Regions from separate parts of the Brevundimonas sp. 'scallop' genome, predicted to be linked through region 1. Evidence: riboswitches for the same ligand, from Rfam matches in the RefSeq annotation. Region 1 holds a riboswitch; the other holds the start of a gene.
What was found. A riboswitch is a leader RNA that binds a small molecule or an ion and turns the genes downstream of it on or off. The one in region 1 is predicted to bind cobalamin.
Positions count from the first base shown of each region.

Region 2: linked by a shared signal. The riboswitch ahead of E4341_RS03315 (TonB-dependent siderophore receptor) and the one ahead of E4341_RS12065 (DUF1852 domain-containing protein) in region 1 are both predicted to bind cobalamin.

Region 1 is NZ_CP039382.1:2,409,261-2,416,910, reverse strand. It holds gene E4341_RS12075 (acyl-CoA thioesterase) at 1-78, opposite strand, end outside; gene E4341_RS12070 (methionine synthase) at 75-1,136, opposite strand; gene E4341_RS12065 (DUF1852 domain-containing protein) at 1,166-2,152, opposite strand; cobalamin riboswitch at 2,260-2,468, opposite strand; gene E4341_RS12060 (hypothetical protein) at 2,974-3,198, shown strand; gene E4341_RS12055 (DEAD/DEAH box helicase) at 3,386-6,691, shown strand; gene E4341_RS12050 (alpha/beta hydrolase) at 6,829-7,650, shown strand, end outside.
Region 2 is NZ_CP039382.1:678,848-686,497, forward strand. It holds gene E4341_RS15470 (TonB-dependent receptor) at 1-253, shown strand, start outside; gene lpdA (dihydrolipoyl dehydrogenase) at 432-1,838, shown strand; gene mutS (DNA mismatch repair protein MutS) at 1,899-4,517, opposite strand; cobalamin riboswitch at 4,646-4,854, shown strand; gene E4341_RS03315 (TonB-dependent siderophore receptor) at 5,001-6,824, shown strand; gene E4341_RS03320 (aldo/keto reductase) at 6,808-7,650, opposite strand, start outside.

The sequences.
Region 1 (7,650 bases):
CAGACCAACCCCGCCGAACAGGGTGCCATGGTGGTTGGCGTCGCCGGGGAACACCATGTCGATCAGGCGCACCCTCACGACTCGCACCTCTCCATGCCGTAGTAGAGGTCGCGGGACAGTTCCTCGCGCACGATCTCGGCGCCGGCGCTCAAGGCGCGCAGCTTGCCGTTGGCGACCCGGCGCGACAGGGGCGCCATGCCGCAGTTGGTGGCCGGATAGAGTTTGTCGGCGTCCACGAACTGAAGCGCCTTTCGCAGGGTGTCGGCCACCTCTTCGGGCGTCTCGATCGTGTCGGTTGCGACATCGATGGCGCCGACCATCACCTTCTTGCCCCGGATCAGTTCGATCAGATCCATCGGCACGAGCGCGTTCTGGGCTTCGAGCGAAATGATGTCGATGCTGGAGGTCCGAAGCTTGGGAAAGGCCTCTTCGTACTGCCGCCATTCCGAGCCGAGAGTCTTCTTCCAGTCGGTGTTGGCCTTGATGCCGTAGCCGTAGCAGATGTGGACCGCCGTTTCGCACCTCAGTCCCTCTGCCGCCTTTTCCAGGGTCGCCACGCCCCAGTCGTTCACCTCGTCGAAGAAGACGTTGAAGGCGGGCTCGTCGAACTGGACGATGTCGACGCCGGCGGCCTCCAGCTCGCGGGCCTCCTCATTGAGGATTTTGGCGAACTCCCAGGCCAGTTTTTCGCGGCTGCCGTAATGGTCGTCATACAGGGTGTCGATCATCGTCATCGGCCCGGGCAACGCCCATTTGATCGGCTGGTCGGTCTGGGCGCGCAGGAACTTGGCGTCCTCGACGAAGACCGATTCCGGACGGCTGACGGCGCCCACGACCACCGGGACGCTGGCGTCATAGCGATTGCGGATTCGCATGGTCTTGCGGTTCTCGAAGTCGACGCCGTCCAGGTGTTCGATGAAGGTCGTGACGAAATGCTGGCGGGTCTGTTCGCCGTCGCTGACGATGTCGACGCCGGCCCGGCGCTGATCATCGAGCGACAGGCGCAGGGCGTCCTGCTTGGCCTCAATCAGGTCGTCGCCCTGCAGCTTCCAGGGCGACCAGAGCGTCTCGGGCTCGGCCAGCCAGACGGGTTTGGGCAGGCTGCCGGCGGTCGAGGTCGGGAGAAGGGTTTTCATGAGAGGAGACTCTGAAATCTGGAAACTGATCAGGCGGCGGCGAAGGCGGCCGACCATTGGTCGAGACGGGCGCGGTGCGGCTTGATGAACCGCTCCTCGACGAAACGGCCCTGCTCGACGGCCAGCCGACTGCGCTCGTCGCGGTCGTAGACGATGCGGGTCAGCGAATAGTCCTGCGCCTTCAGGCTGGGCTGATACACCTCGGTCGCCGGGGAGTTGGCGTTGTAAATCTCGGGCCGATAGATCTTCTGGAAGGTCTCCATCGTGGCGATGGTGCTGGCCAGTTCGAGGTCGGTGTAGCCGCCGGTCAGGTCGCCGATATGGTACAGGGCGAACGGCGCCACGCTGCCCGGTGGCATGAAGTAGCGAACCTTCATCCCCATCTTCTCAAAATACCGGTCGGTCGGCGAGAAGGCGTCGTTGGCGTATTCCAGGCCCAACACGGGATGGTCGAAGCCGGTGCGATGATAGGTCTTGTTGCTTGAGACGCTGAGGCAGATGACCGGCGCCTTGGCGAAGTTGTCGCGATAGGCGCGCGACGCCAGAAAGTGCCGGAACAGCTTGCCGTGCAGATCGCCGAAGTCGTCCGGCACGCCGCTGTTCGGGTGCGCCTTCAGGTGTTCGGGCAGGACTACGCTGAAGTCGTAGTCACGGACGTAGGAAGAGAAGTTGTTCCCCACGATCCCGTCAATGCGCTCGCCGGTCTGTTTGTCGATGATGGTCGTCTGGAGGATTTCGATCAGCGGAAAGGCGTCGTCGCGCTCCGAGCCAAGGCTCATCTCGACCGTGACGATCTGAAGCTCCAGCGCATAGCGATCGCCCCTCGGATTGTCGTGGTGGGCCAAGGAGTTGAAGCGATTGTCGATCATCCGCAGAGTATTGCGCAGATTGTCCCGTCGGCTGTCGCCTCGCGCAAGGTTGGCGAAATTGGTGGTGATCCGCGTCTTCTCGGCGGGACGATAGTCTTCGTCGAGCGCAGTCCGCTTTATCCTGAAGGTGAAGTCGCTGCTCGCCATGGTCTCTGCCGTTGATGCTGTGGCGAGACAGCGGACAGGGGCGCGCGACCGCTCGCGCGCAGTCGTCCCGTCGCGGCGTTCATGCGACCTGACCGGACACCCCGCCGGAGGACGTTATCTGTCGGGGCAGGTCTCCTGGCTCACGGGTCACGGCTTCGGGCCCGGCCTTCCCAACGTCCGAAGACGTCAGTGACACGAAATGGACCTTCGGCTCGCCGCTCACAGTTGCGGGGGCAGCGCCGGCATCACACCGGCTTCCCTCTTAGCTCCGCATCGCCGGGAGGCGACGCGCAGAACCTCGACCTGTTCATGAGGCGCGCACCCGGCGCCGAAGTCAAGAAACACATAAGGATATCCTTATGGCTTCTGTCGGCTTCTACCATCGCTCATGCTGTTCAGCTTTCCGGGGTCATGGCTGCACGAGCCCAGCAAACAGTGAACAGCATCTCTTTTGATCTCGGTCTGCCACAGACGCCGCGGGAATTTCGTCGTCCGACAATACTGAGGCTGCGCGAAGGCACGGGCGAAGCGCACGAGTTGCTAGCTTATGCGCTGATAACGATAACGAATCCTCGACGGTTTGTTGGAGATTAGGCGCCTTAATTCGAGGAGGTTCTGTCAAGCCCGCAGATCGCGCTAGCTCAATCACTTAGGGGCTTGAACCCTCTGGGCGGCGCCCATCGGGCGCGCTGCGCATTGTCCCGACGATGAAGAAGCCTTTCCGATACCCTACGACTCCAGACGTCCGCTACTTCGTGGTGCGAGGCCGGCTTTGGCGATGCGCCAATCCTGCCTTGTCGGCTGCGGCGAGGGACGAACTGGTGCATGATCTGATGTCGGCGCGCCGGGCGGTGCGGACGGCCTTGGCGGCTAAGGATTCAGATGCCCTGGCCGCATCGCGGCGGAGCGTGGACAAGGCCAAGGTGGGACTGGGCGAGCGGGGGGCCGTGTGGTGGAGCGACGACTCACCGGATGTCAATGGGCGCATGGTGCGAAACACTCCGTATGCGGACTGGTTCGCCGGTTCGTCCGAGACGCGCGAATGATGACAGCATTCCATCGTTTTGTTGTGGGTTAGGCCATGCGTACGATACGGCCACGGCCGAAATAGCCGCCGCACAAAGAGATCCTGCGACCTGCTTTTTTAGGGCGGTTCCGTCGCGCTGACGGCTGAAACGACCGGGGGGTACCAGACCGGGCGCAACTCTCGGCCGGCCTTGGGGTTGAGCCAGGATGAAATCGTCACCTGCCGACACCGATCTTTCCGCCACGGGCCAACAGGTCCTCGTTGGAGGGCCAGCGCCCGAGCAGGACGACGGCAAGCGTTGGAAGATGCCGGCGGCGGCTGTGGCGGCCGGACTTGCCGAGATGAAAACAAAGCGATCGCAGGCGGTGGTGTTCATAGCCACCAGCGAACGCCGCGCCGATGAGATTGCGGCGGCGCTCTCACCGATGGTGAAGGACGCCGAGGTGATGGTTCTGCCGCCCTGGGACTGCCTGCCCTACGACCGCGCCGCGCCTTCGCGAGAAAGCATGGGGCGGCGGATGGCCGTCTTAGCCGCCCTGAACGAAGCCAGCGCAAGGCCTGTGTTCTTGGTCGCCTCGCCCGATGCGATCGTGCAACGGACGCCGTCGCGCGAACGGATCAAGGCCCGCTTGTCGCTAGCGGCGGGCGAAGCGCTGGATCGCGAAGCCTTGGAGTCGTTTCTGAAAGATTCGGGCTATGCGGCGGATGAGCGGGTCGATGAACCTGGCGAGTACGCTCTGCTTGGCGCGGTGGTCGACGTCTTCCCGCCCGCGTCTGCCACGCCTTATCGCATCGCCCTGGATGAGGCGGACCGGATCATCGAGATCCACGCCTTCGATCCCGTATCGCAACGCCGGGGCGCCGAGATTGAGACGATCTGTCTGACCCCGGCGGCTGAGTGGAGTGACCGGTCTTCCGAGGATGACGAGGCCGATCATCAGGATACGGGCCCGTCGATCGATGTTGAGACGTCGACGACCCTGTTTGATTTCCTCGACGAGCCGATGATCCTGACCGACGTGGGCGTCGAGGACCGGTTCGAACGCATTCGCGCGCATGTGGCCGAAGCCTATGACACGCGCCTGCGGTTCAGCGAGGGCGCGCGTCCTCCGAAACCCGGCAGCCTCTATTTGACGGAAAAGGACGTTCGGCAGGCGTTGAAAGGCGCCAAACCCCTGAGCGTCGAGGGTTGGGCGCCGACGCCGGCCTTTGCGCTGGAGAAGTCGCCGGGGCGGGCCCTGAAACAGTTCGTTGCTGAGCGGCGCGAGGCGGGCGATCGCATCGTCCTGACGGGATTGCCTCATGAGCACAGGATCATTCTGCGCCTGCTGCGCCGACACGGTATCGATGCGCCCGTGGTGCTGGAGAGCTGGAGCGCGATCGCGACTCTGCAGCACGGGCAGATCGCCGTCGTAACCGCCGATCTGGACACAGGCTTCCGACAGGCGGCCGCCGGTCTAGTCGTCCTGACGCCCTCGGACATTTTCGGCGGCCGGATCGCGCGAGGATCCGGCGATACGATCGATGCGTTCGGAGAGACTGAACTGCGGCTGGACGATGTGGTCATCCATGAAGACCACGGTCTGGGCGTCCTGAAGGCGTTGGAGCGGTTCGCTGCCGATGGTGTGGAGCGCGACGTTCTGCGCATCGAATATCATGGCGGTGGGACCATTCTCGCGCCGATCGAGGAGTTTAGCAAAATCTGGCGTTATGGCTCGGAGCCAGACGCGGTGTCGCTGGATCGGCTGAATACACAGGGATGGCTGAAGCGTCGCGCCAAGGTCAGCACGCAGATCGACGAGGCCGCAGCGGCCTTGTCCGCCCGGGCCGAAGCGCGCGCAGCGCTGAGGACCGAGCCGATCGCCGCGCCGCGTCAGGCGCTGGCCCGGTTCGCCGCCGGGTTCGCCTTCCCCGAAACGGCCGATCAGGCGCGCGCCATCGAGGCGGTCCTGTCGGACCTGGGATCCGGCAAGCCCATGAACCGGCTCGTCTGCGGTGATGTCGGTTTCGGCAAGACCGAGGTCGCCCTGCGCGCTGCGGCGGCCGTGGCCCTTGCCGGCAAACAGGTCATCGTCGTCGCCCCGACCACCGTCCTGGCGCGTCAGCATTTCGAGGTCTTCAAGAGACGGTTCAAGGATACTGACATTCAAATCGGCCACCTGTCGCGCGCCGCAGACAGCGCGGAGGCGCGGGCGGTCAAGGCAGGGCTGGCGGACGGCTCCATGCGCGTCGTGGTGGGCACGCAGGCGCTGGCGTCGAAAGGGTTAGCGTTTTCCAGTCTTGGGCTTGTCATCATCGATGAGGAACACCGCTTCGGCGCGCAGATGAAATCTGCCTTGGCAGAGAAGGCGCCGCATCTGTTGTCGATGTCGGCCACCCCCATCCCGAGGACTCTTCAAAGCGCCATGGTCGGCATTCAGGACGTCAGCCTGATCGCCAGTCCGCCTGCGCGACGTCGGCCAATCCGAACCTTCATGAGCCCGTTCGACGCCGGGGCGGTTCGCCTGTCGCTGATGCGCGAGAAGGCGCGGGGAGGGCAGAGTTTCGTGGTCGTGCCGCGGATCGAGGATATGGAACCCTTGGCGGAACGCCTGAAGACCCTGACGCCCGAGCTGTCGGTGGTCTCGGCGCACGGTGACATGTCCCCATCCGCGATCGACGAGATTATGAGCCGGTTCTCCGACGGCGAGGGGGACGTGCTTTTGGCCACGAACATCATCGAGACCGGCCTGGATGTGCCGAGCGCCAATACGATGTTGATCTGGCGGCCGGACCGGTTCGGCCTGGCGCAGTTGCATCAGCTGCGGGGGCGTGTCGGCCGGGGGCGGCGACAGGGGTTCACCTATCTGCTTTCCGATCCCGAAGCGCCGATGGCGGCGGCGACGGAGGCCCGACTGCAGACGCTGGAGGCGCTGGACCGACTGGGGGCGGGCTTCGCGATCAGCGGGCGCGATCTGGACCTGCGCGGCGGCGGCGATCTGGTGGGCGAGGAACAGGCCGGGCATGTCAGGCTGATCGGCTCGGCCCTTTACCAGGCCGTCCTGGCTCGGGCGCTCGCGGCTGCAAAAGGCGATCCCGATCCAGACAAGGTCTCTCCCAATCTGAACGTCGGCGCGACAGGGCATCTGCCGGCGGACTACATTCCCGACGAAACCGTGCGCATCAATCTGTACGCCCGGTTGGCGCGCGCGGCCACGGCGGAAGATGTCGACGCCCTGCGAGATGAAGCCGAAGATCGGTTCGGTCCCTTACCTGACCTAGCAGAGGATCTGTTCACCGGCCGCCGCCTGGCGGCGCTCGCCCGTGATGCCGGCGTCACGGAAATCGTATCGGGACCGAAGGCGACGGCGTTGCGGATCGCAGCGGCGCGTCGGCCCGGCATGGAAGCGTCCTTGCCGTTGCGCGATGATCGACGCTGGTCCGAGGATCGCATGATCGTCGATGCCGCCAACGATCAACCGCACGACACGGCCTTCATCGAGAAGCTTCTGACCGAATTGGCGGCGGCCTGAGGACAGGGCGTGTTCGAGCCGGTTTCGACGTCCGGTATCTGTTTTGTTGGGAGCAATTCCGCCGCTGGCGCGCTGATCGACGACCGCCGACCGATCACGGCGGAGCCTCGCGTCTTCGCTTTCTAAAAAGCCCCTGCATGCCCACAGACACCCGCCTTACTGTCGTCTTCCTTCATTCCCTGGGCTCGAGCCGCCACGATTGGGACGCGGTGATCGACCGGCTTGGCGATGAGGTGGTGACCGTCGCGATCGATCTTCCAGGGTTCGGGGACAGGGCGGGGGAAGGCTATGGCGATGTCCAAGTCGTGCTCGACGACCTGATCCGCCGCCTTACCGATCTCCATCTCCCGCGCTGGATCCTTGTCGGCCATAGCATGGGCGGCAAGTTTGCGACCTTAATCGCCGCGCGGGCGCGTGACGGGGCGGCGGGCTTGAGCGGGTTGCTGGGCGTGGTGCTGGTCGCCGGATCGCCACCCTCGCCGGAGCCGATGGACGAGAACAGGCGCGCGGATATGCTGACCTGGTTCGACGATTCGGCGAGGATCGAGGATCGGGGGCGCCAGTTCATCGACGCCAATACCGCCGCCGGTCTGCCGCAAGCCGCCTTCGATCAGGCGCTGGCCGATTTCACCCGAACCAGCCCCGACGCCTGGCGCGGATGGCTGGCCGAAGGATCGCGCGAGGACTGGTCCGATCAAGTCGCCGTCCTGCCTTTCCCCGCCCTGATCATCGCCGGCGCAGAGGATGGCGATCTGGGCGAGGGGGCGCAGCGGCGTTTCAACGCCCCCCACTATCGCGCGGCTGACGTGGTGGTCGTGTCGGATGCGGCGCACCTGATCCCTCAGGAACAGCCAGACCGTCTCGCCGGCCTGGTTCTGGAGTTCGTCGAGAAGCTCGGTTCATCTGCGCTGCCTCCACCCTTCGTGGATCTGATGGCGTCCGATCGCGTGTCGGATCGG
Region 2 (7,650 bases), 1.3 Mb from region 1:
CTCCTACACGCACCGCAGCGACTTCCTGGAGGCGATCGACGCGACCAACCCCGGCAAGGACCTCTATGTCGAGGGTCGCGGCCAACTGGACTTCACCGCCAGCTACGACTTCGGCAATGGGGTGGAAGTGTTCGGCGAGGCCAAGAACCTGACCGACAGCGCGGGCGTGCGCTACTATGGCGTCAAGGAGCGGACCTACGAATACGAGAAGTTCGGCTACAACGTCTTCCTAGGTGTGCGCTTCAAGCTCTGAGCGCGGCGGTCAGACATGATCGAAGGGGCCGGGCGGCGACGTCCGGCCCTTTTTCGTGGTTTCCGCCTCTCCAATTGGTCGAAACGCGGCCCCATATGGGCTCCAGCGGTTGACCCACGCGGGGCCAACGCTAGTGTCCGCGCGCCTTTCCCCGCGCGCCAGAAGACCAGAGGATACCATGGCCGAAGCCACCGCCGCCTACGACGTCGTCATCATCGGCGGAGGCCCTGGCGGCTATAACGCCGCGATCCGGGCGGGCCAGCTGGGCCTGAAGGTCGCCTGCGTGGAGATGCGTTCGACGCTGGGCGGCACCTGCCTGAACGTCGGCTGCATGCCGTCCAAGGCCCTGCTGCATGCCTCGGAACTGTGGAACGCCGCCAACACCGAGTTCGCCAAGATCGGTATCGAGGTCCAGCCCAAGCTGCACCTGGACCAGATGCACAAGGCCAAGGACGACAGCGTCACGGCCCTGACCAAGGGGATCGATTTCCTGTTCAAGAAGAACAAGGCCGACTGGATCAAGGGCAAGGGCAAGATCGTCGGCAAAGGCAAGGTCGAGGTGACCGCCGCCGACGGCTCGGTCCAGACGCTGGACGCCAAGAACATCGTCATCGCCACCGGCTCGGAGCCGACCCCGCTGCCGGGCGTCGCCTTCGAGGACGGCAAGGTCATCGATTCCACCGGCGCCCTGTCGCTGCCGGCCGTGCCCAAGAAGCTGATCGTGGTCGGCGCCGGCATCATCGGCCTGGAACTGGGTTCGGTCTGGCGTCGTCTGGGCGCCGAGGTCACGGTGGTCGAGTTCCTGGACCGGATCACGCCCGGCATGGACACCGAGGTCGCCACCGCCTTCCAGCGCACCCTGACCAAACAGGGCATGAGCTTCAAACTGGGCGCCAAGGTCACGGGCGCCAAGTCGGGCAAGGACGGGGTGGAACTGACCGTCGAGCCGTCGGCCGGCGGCGCCGCCGAGACGATCAAGGGCGATGTGGTGCTGGTCGCCATCGGCCGTCGTCCGTACACGGACGGTCTGGGCCTGGACAGCGTCGGCGTGACGCCGGACAAGCGCGGCTTCATCGACCATGACCACTTCAAGGTCGCGGACGGCGTCTGGGTGATCGGAGACGTGACCCACGGTCCGATGCTGGCCCACAAGGCGGAAGAAGACGCGGTCGCCGTGATCGACACCATCGCCGGCAAGTATGGCCACGTCGACTATGCCCTGGTGCCCAGCGTCGTCTACACCTTCCCCGAAGTGGCCTGGGTCGGTCAGACCGAGGACCAGCTGAAGGCGGCCGGCGTGCAGTACAAGAAGGGCAAATTCCCCTTCACCGCCAACAGCCGCGCCAAGATCAATCACGAGACCGACGGCTTCGTGAAGGTGCTGGCCGACGCCGCGACCGACAAGGTGCTGGGCGTCCACATCATGGGTCCGCAGGCCGGCGAGATGATCCACGAGGCGGCCATCACCATGAGCTTCGGCGGCGCGTCGGAAGACATCGCCCGCACCTGCCACGCCCACCCGACCCGTTCGGAAGCCGTCCGTCAGGCGGCCATGGATGTCGAAGGCTGGATGATGCAGGCCTGATCCGAAACGCATCGAGACTCCAAGCAAGGCCCGGACGGCGACGTCCGGGCCTTCGTCATATCAGGCTAGACCCTTCAGCCGATAAAGCGCCTCCAGCGCCTCGCGCGGGGTCAGGTCGTCGGGGTCGACGTCGCGAAGCGCCAGTTCCACGGGGGAGGGGCCGCGCATCGGTTCCGGCTCGGCGACGGCGAACAGGGGCAGGTCGTCCAGGCGGGCGGCGGCGGCCTTTTCGCCTTCCAGCCGGTTCAGAACCGAGCGGGCGCGGGCGACGACGGAGGCGGGGACGCCGGCCAGTTTCGCGACTTGGACGCCGTAGGAGCGATCGGCCGCGCCGGGCGCCGCTTCGTGCAGGAAGACCAGTTCGCCATTCCACTCGCGCGCGACCATGGACAGGTTGCAGACGTGGTCCAGCCGCGTCTCCAGCTGGGCCAACTCGTGATAATGGGTGGCGAACAGGGTGCGGGCGCGATTGGTCTCGTGCAGGGCCTCGGCCGTGGCCCAGGCGATGGCCAGGCCATCGTAGGTGGCGGTGCCGCGCCCGATCTCGTCCAGAACGACGAAGCTTTGCGGCGTGGCTTGGGTCAGGATGGCGGCGGTCTCGACCATCTCCATCATGAAGGTGGAGCGGCCGCGGGCCAGGTCGTCGCCGGCCCCGACGCGGCTGAACAGCCGGTCCACCACGCCCAGCCGCATCGAGCGGGCCGGCACGAAGGCGCCGGCCTGGGCCAGGATCACCAGAAGCGCGTTCTGGCGCAGGAAGGTCGATTTACCGGCCATGTTCGGGCCGGTGACGATGGCCAGGCGCGATCCGTCCTGGCCCGACCCGTCCAGCCGGGCGTTGTTGGGGGTGTAGGGATCCCCGCCCGCCTTGACCGCCGCCTCCACAACGGGATGGCGGCCGGCCTCGACGCAGAAGGTCAGGGTGTCGTCCACGATCGGGCGGGTCGCGCCGACTTCCTGGGCCCATTCGGCGAGGGCGGCATGGGCGTCCAGTTCGGCGAGCGCCTCGGCGACGGCCTGCAGAGGCTGGGCCAGGCGGGCGGCCTCGCGTCGCCAGCCCTCGAAGGTCTCGCCTTCGATAGCCAAGGCGCGGTGGCCGGCCTGGCTGATCTTGGCGTCCAGCTCCGACAGTTCGACGGTGGTGAAGCGGACCTGGGCCGCCAGGGTCTGGCGATGGATGAAAGGGCTGTCGGGCCCGGCGCGGAGCAAGGCTTCGGCCGCCTTGGCGCTGGTTTCGAGGAAATAGCCCAGCACGGCGTTGTGCTTGATCTTGAACGGCACGCCGGACTCGGCGACGGCGCGGGCCTCCAGATCGGCGACGACGCGGCGGCTGTCGTCGCGCAGGGTGCGGGCGGCGTCCAGTTCGGGGCGATAGTCGGGGCGCACATAGCCGCCGTCGCGCGCCAGATGGGACGGCTCGTCCACCAGGCCGTCGATCAGGTCGGCCTTCAACCGCGAGACGTCGGGCGACAGGGTTAGGCGGTCCAGCGCCGAGGCGATGCGGCGCGGCTGGCCGGTCAGAGGATCGACCTGGCCCACGAAAAGCCCGGCGACGCCCTCGGCGATCGACAGGCCGGTGCGCACGGCGGCCAGGTCGCGCGGGCCGCCCCGACCCAGCGCCAATCGTCCGACGGCGCGGGCGATGTCGGAGGAGGCCTTCAGCGCGTCACGGAGGTCGCGGCGCAGGTCGCGGCGCTCCAGCAGCCATTCGACAGCGTCGAGCTGTTCGTTGATGGCCAGCGGATCGCGCAAGGGCCGGGCGATGCGTTCGGCCAGGGCCCGGGCGCCGCCCGAGGTGACGCTGCGGTCGATGCAGGCCAGCAGGCTGCCCTCGCGCTCGCCGCGCTGGGTGCGGTCGATCTCAAGGCTGGCGCGGGTCGCCGGATCAATGGCCAGAAAGCCGCTTTCGCCAAGACGCCGCGGCGGGGCCAGGGCAGGGACCTTGCCGGCCTGGGTCGTCTCCAGATAGGCGGCGATCAGACCCAGCGCCGAAACCTCGGCCTCCTCGAAAGCGCCGAAGCCGTCGAGCGCCGAGACGCCGTACAGCCGCTCGACGCGGGCGCGCGCGGCCTGGGGTTCGGCGATGGCGCCGGCCAGCGCCTGGACCACGCCGCCCGAGCCGTCCAGGGCGTCACGCGTCGCCTCGTCCGAATACATCCGGTCGGTGACCAGGACTTCGGACGGGCGGAAGGCGGCCAGGGCCGCGCCCAGATCCTCGATGGCGCAGGCGACGCTGTCGACCGCGCCCGACGACAGTTCGGCCACGGCGACGGCCGCCCGACCTTTACGCACCGCGACCGCCGCCAGACGATTGGCGCCGCGCGCGTCCAGCAGGCTGTCTTCGGTCAGGGTGCCGGGGGTGACAACCCGGACCACGCCGCGATGCACCACGGCCTTGCCGCCGCGCTTCTTGGCCTCCGCCGGGTCTTCCAGCTGTTCGCAGATGGCGACCTTGTGGCCGATGCGGATCAGGCGGGCGAGATAGCCCTCCATCGCATGGACCGGCACGCCGGCCATCGGAATGTCCTCGCCCTGATGCTTGCCCCGCTTGGTCAGGGTGATGCCGAGCGCCGCCGCCGCGACCTCGGCGTCCTTGAAGAACAGCTCGTAGAAGTCACCCATGCGGAAGAACAGGATGGCGTCCGGCTGGCCCGCCTTGGCCGTCAGATATTGCGCCATGAACGGCGTCGCGCCTTCCAGCGAGGCGGCGATTTCCGGGGGATGCCCATTATCGGGGAATTTGGCGGGCGCGTTCATGTGGCCACAGGGTGACGGATCGCGCCCGGCGGCTCAAGGCCGTTGAACGGCCCTTGCACAGTCTTGTCGCCATTGCGATAGACCGCGCCAGGCGGTTAAGGGAACACGGTGTGACGCCGTGGCTGTGCCCGCAACTGTAGGCGGCGAGAGCGTCGTCCGTCCGGGGTTTCGATCCCGGCGCCACTGGGAAACTGGGAAGGCGAGGACGGCGGTTTACGACCCGCAAGCCAGGAGACCTGGCCGCCGACGTCGCTCGCTTCTGTCCGGGACCAGACAGCAGCGCGGTTTCTCCGTGGAAGCGACCCGACCTTGCGCCGTCCAGACCCCTAAGCGGTCTGGCGGGTCGGTTCGCTCATGACGGTCTCTCGCGCGCATTCGCGGGACCGAACACGGGGGTATCGCTCAATGAAGCGTTCCATTCTTCTCTCGACGGCCGCGATTGCGGTCACCTTCGCCGCGCCTGCCTTTGCCGAGGACGCGACCCAGCTGGACGAGGTGATCGTCACCGCCACCCGCATCCCGGCCATCGTCGGCGACACGCCCGGCGCCCGCGTCATCGACGCCAAGACCATCGAACAGCGCGGCGCGATCTTCGCCGCCGACATCCTGGCCGATGTGCCGGGTCTGTCGGTGACGCGTTCGGGCGCCTTTGGCGGTGTAGCCCAGGTGCGGATGCGCGGCGCGACGCCGGGTAAGACCCTGGTCCTAGTCGACGGCGCGCCGGTCAACGATGCGGCCGAGCCGAACGGAGCCTATGACTTCTCCAGCTTCGAACTGGCCGATATTGCGCGGATCGAAGTGCTCAGCGGGCCGCAGTCGTCGCTGTGGGGATCCGACGCCATCGGCGGGGTGATTTCCTTCACGACGCAAGAGATCGACGGCCTGCGCGCCGAGGCCGAGGCCGGCAGCTTCCACACCGTGCGGGGCCGCGTGTCGACGGGCGTCGCCAACGAGACCTACGCCTTCAGCGCCTATGCCTCGCGCTTCGACACCGACGGGATTTCGGCGGCGGACGAGGCGGACGGCAACACGGAAGCCGACGGCTTCCGCAGCACGACGCTCGGCGCCAAGGGGCGATATGTCCTGTCCGATGCGGTCAAGGTCGATGGATCGGTGCGCTGGAACAAGTCCAAGGCCGATATCGACGGCTTCCCGGCGCCGAACTTTATTCTGGCCGACACCGCCGACACCCAGGAAAGCGAGCAATGGTCGGGCTTTGGCCGCGTGACGGCCAAGGCGTTCGGCCTGACGCATCAGTTCAGCGTCTCGGCGTCGGACCTGGATCGCAGCTCGGTCAGCGGCGGCTTCGGCTCCACCTTCACCGGCGACCGTCAGGCTTATCGCTGGCAGGCGAACGGCCAGGCGCAGGACATCGACTATGCGTTCGGCGTCGAGCGGAACGAGGCCTCGGCGGCCCTGTCGTCGGGCCTGTCGCGCGACCTGTCGATCACCTCGGTGTTCGGCGTGGCCCAGTACGATGTCGGCGCGCTGAACCTGACCGGCGGATTGCGTTACGACGACACCGACGATTTCGGCTCCAAGACGACGGGGCGGGTGTCGGCGGCCTATGATCTGGCCGGGGGTTTCATCCTGTCGGGCGCCTACGGCACGGGCTTCAAGTCGCCGACGGTCAGCCAGGCGGTCTGCGACTTCTGCTTTGCGCCTCGGCCCTATCCCGAGCTGAAGCCGGAAACGGCCGACAGCGTCGAGATCGCCCTGGGCTGGGCCTCGGCCGACGGTCGGTTCGATGGGCGGGCGACCCTCTATCGCCTGAACGTCGAAGACCAGATCACCTATTCGGCCGGTCGCTACATCAACGTCGCCAGGACGCGTTCGGACGGGTTCGAGCTGGAAGGCCGCGCCCTGCTGGGCGGCGGCATCGACCTGACGCTGGCCTATGCCTGGACCGACGCGACGGACCGCACGACGGGCGCGCGCCTGCTGCGCGTGCCGGAACACGCCGGTTCGGCGACCCTGGGCTGGACGGGCGACCGTCTGTCCGGCGCGCTGACGGTGCGGGCGGAAGGCGATCAGGACGACAGCGGCGGCTTCTCGACCGTGGCGCGCGACGGCTTCGTCACCGCCAATCTGAACGCGGCCTATGAACTGACCGACAAGGTCACCCTGACGGCGCGGATCGAAAACCTGGGCGACGAACACTATCAGCAGGTGTTTGGATACGGCGAGCCGGGACGGTCCGGCTATGTCGGGATCAGGCTGCGCTACTGATCCGGGCGCGGGCGTCGGCGGTGAAGGCCGCCGGCGCCTCGAGCGCCAGGGCCGCCCAGTCCAGATTGGGACAGGGGGCGTGGGCGGCGGCCAGGATGGCGCGCAGTTCGGCGGCGGAGGCGACGCTGGCCACGACCTTGTCGACGCCAGGCAGGGCCAGGGCGTACCCCAGAGCCGCCTGCATCGGATCGCAGCGCTGCTCGGCCAGACGCCGGCGCGTGCGCGACAAGGCCTGGGCATGACTGGCCAGTTCGGCGGGCAGATCGTCGCCGCCGGCGAACAGCAGGCCGCCAGCGAAGACCGAAGACAGATGAACCGAGGCGCCCGTGTCGGCGATGGCTTCCAGAACGCCGTCCTGGGCCGCGCGCTGATCCAGCAGGCTGCACGGCACCTGGACCACATCGGCTTCCAGACGGCGCGCCAGAAGCGCGGGACCGTCCTCGATCGTGGCGCAGAAACCGATGCGGCGGAACAGGCCGCGATCCTTGAGGCTGCGGGCGCGATCCCACAGGGCGCGGCCCTCGGCGCCGGCCAGATCGGCGGCGTTGGAAATCAGCAGAACATCGCCGCGCGGCAGGCCCATCCGCTCCAGCGAACGACGAGCGCGGGCCTCGACCCGGTCCAGACCTTCGCTGAGCGGCACGGTGCGGACCGTAACCTGGAAAGGCGAGGGGAAGGGCCAGGCCTGACCCAGCAGGCGTTCGCCGTCGCCCTCGGGCCGGGTGGCGATCAGCTTGACCCCGGCGTCGGCTCCGGTTTGCAGCAGAAAACGCATGGCTTCTTCGCGGGCGCCGGAAGGCGCGCTCATGAAGGCGCCGGGCGCGCG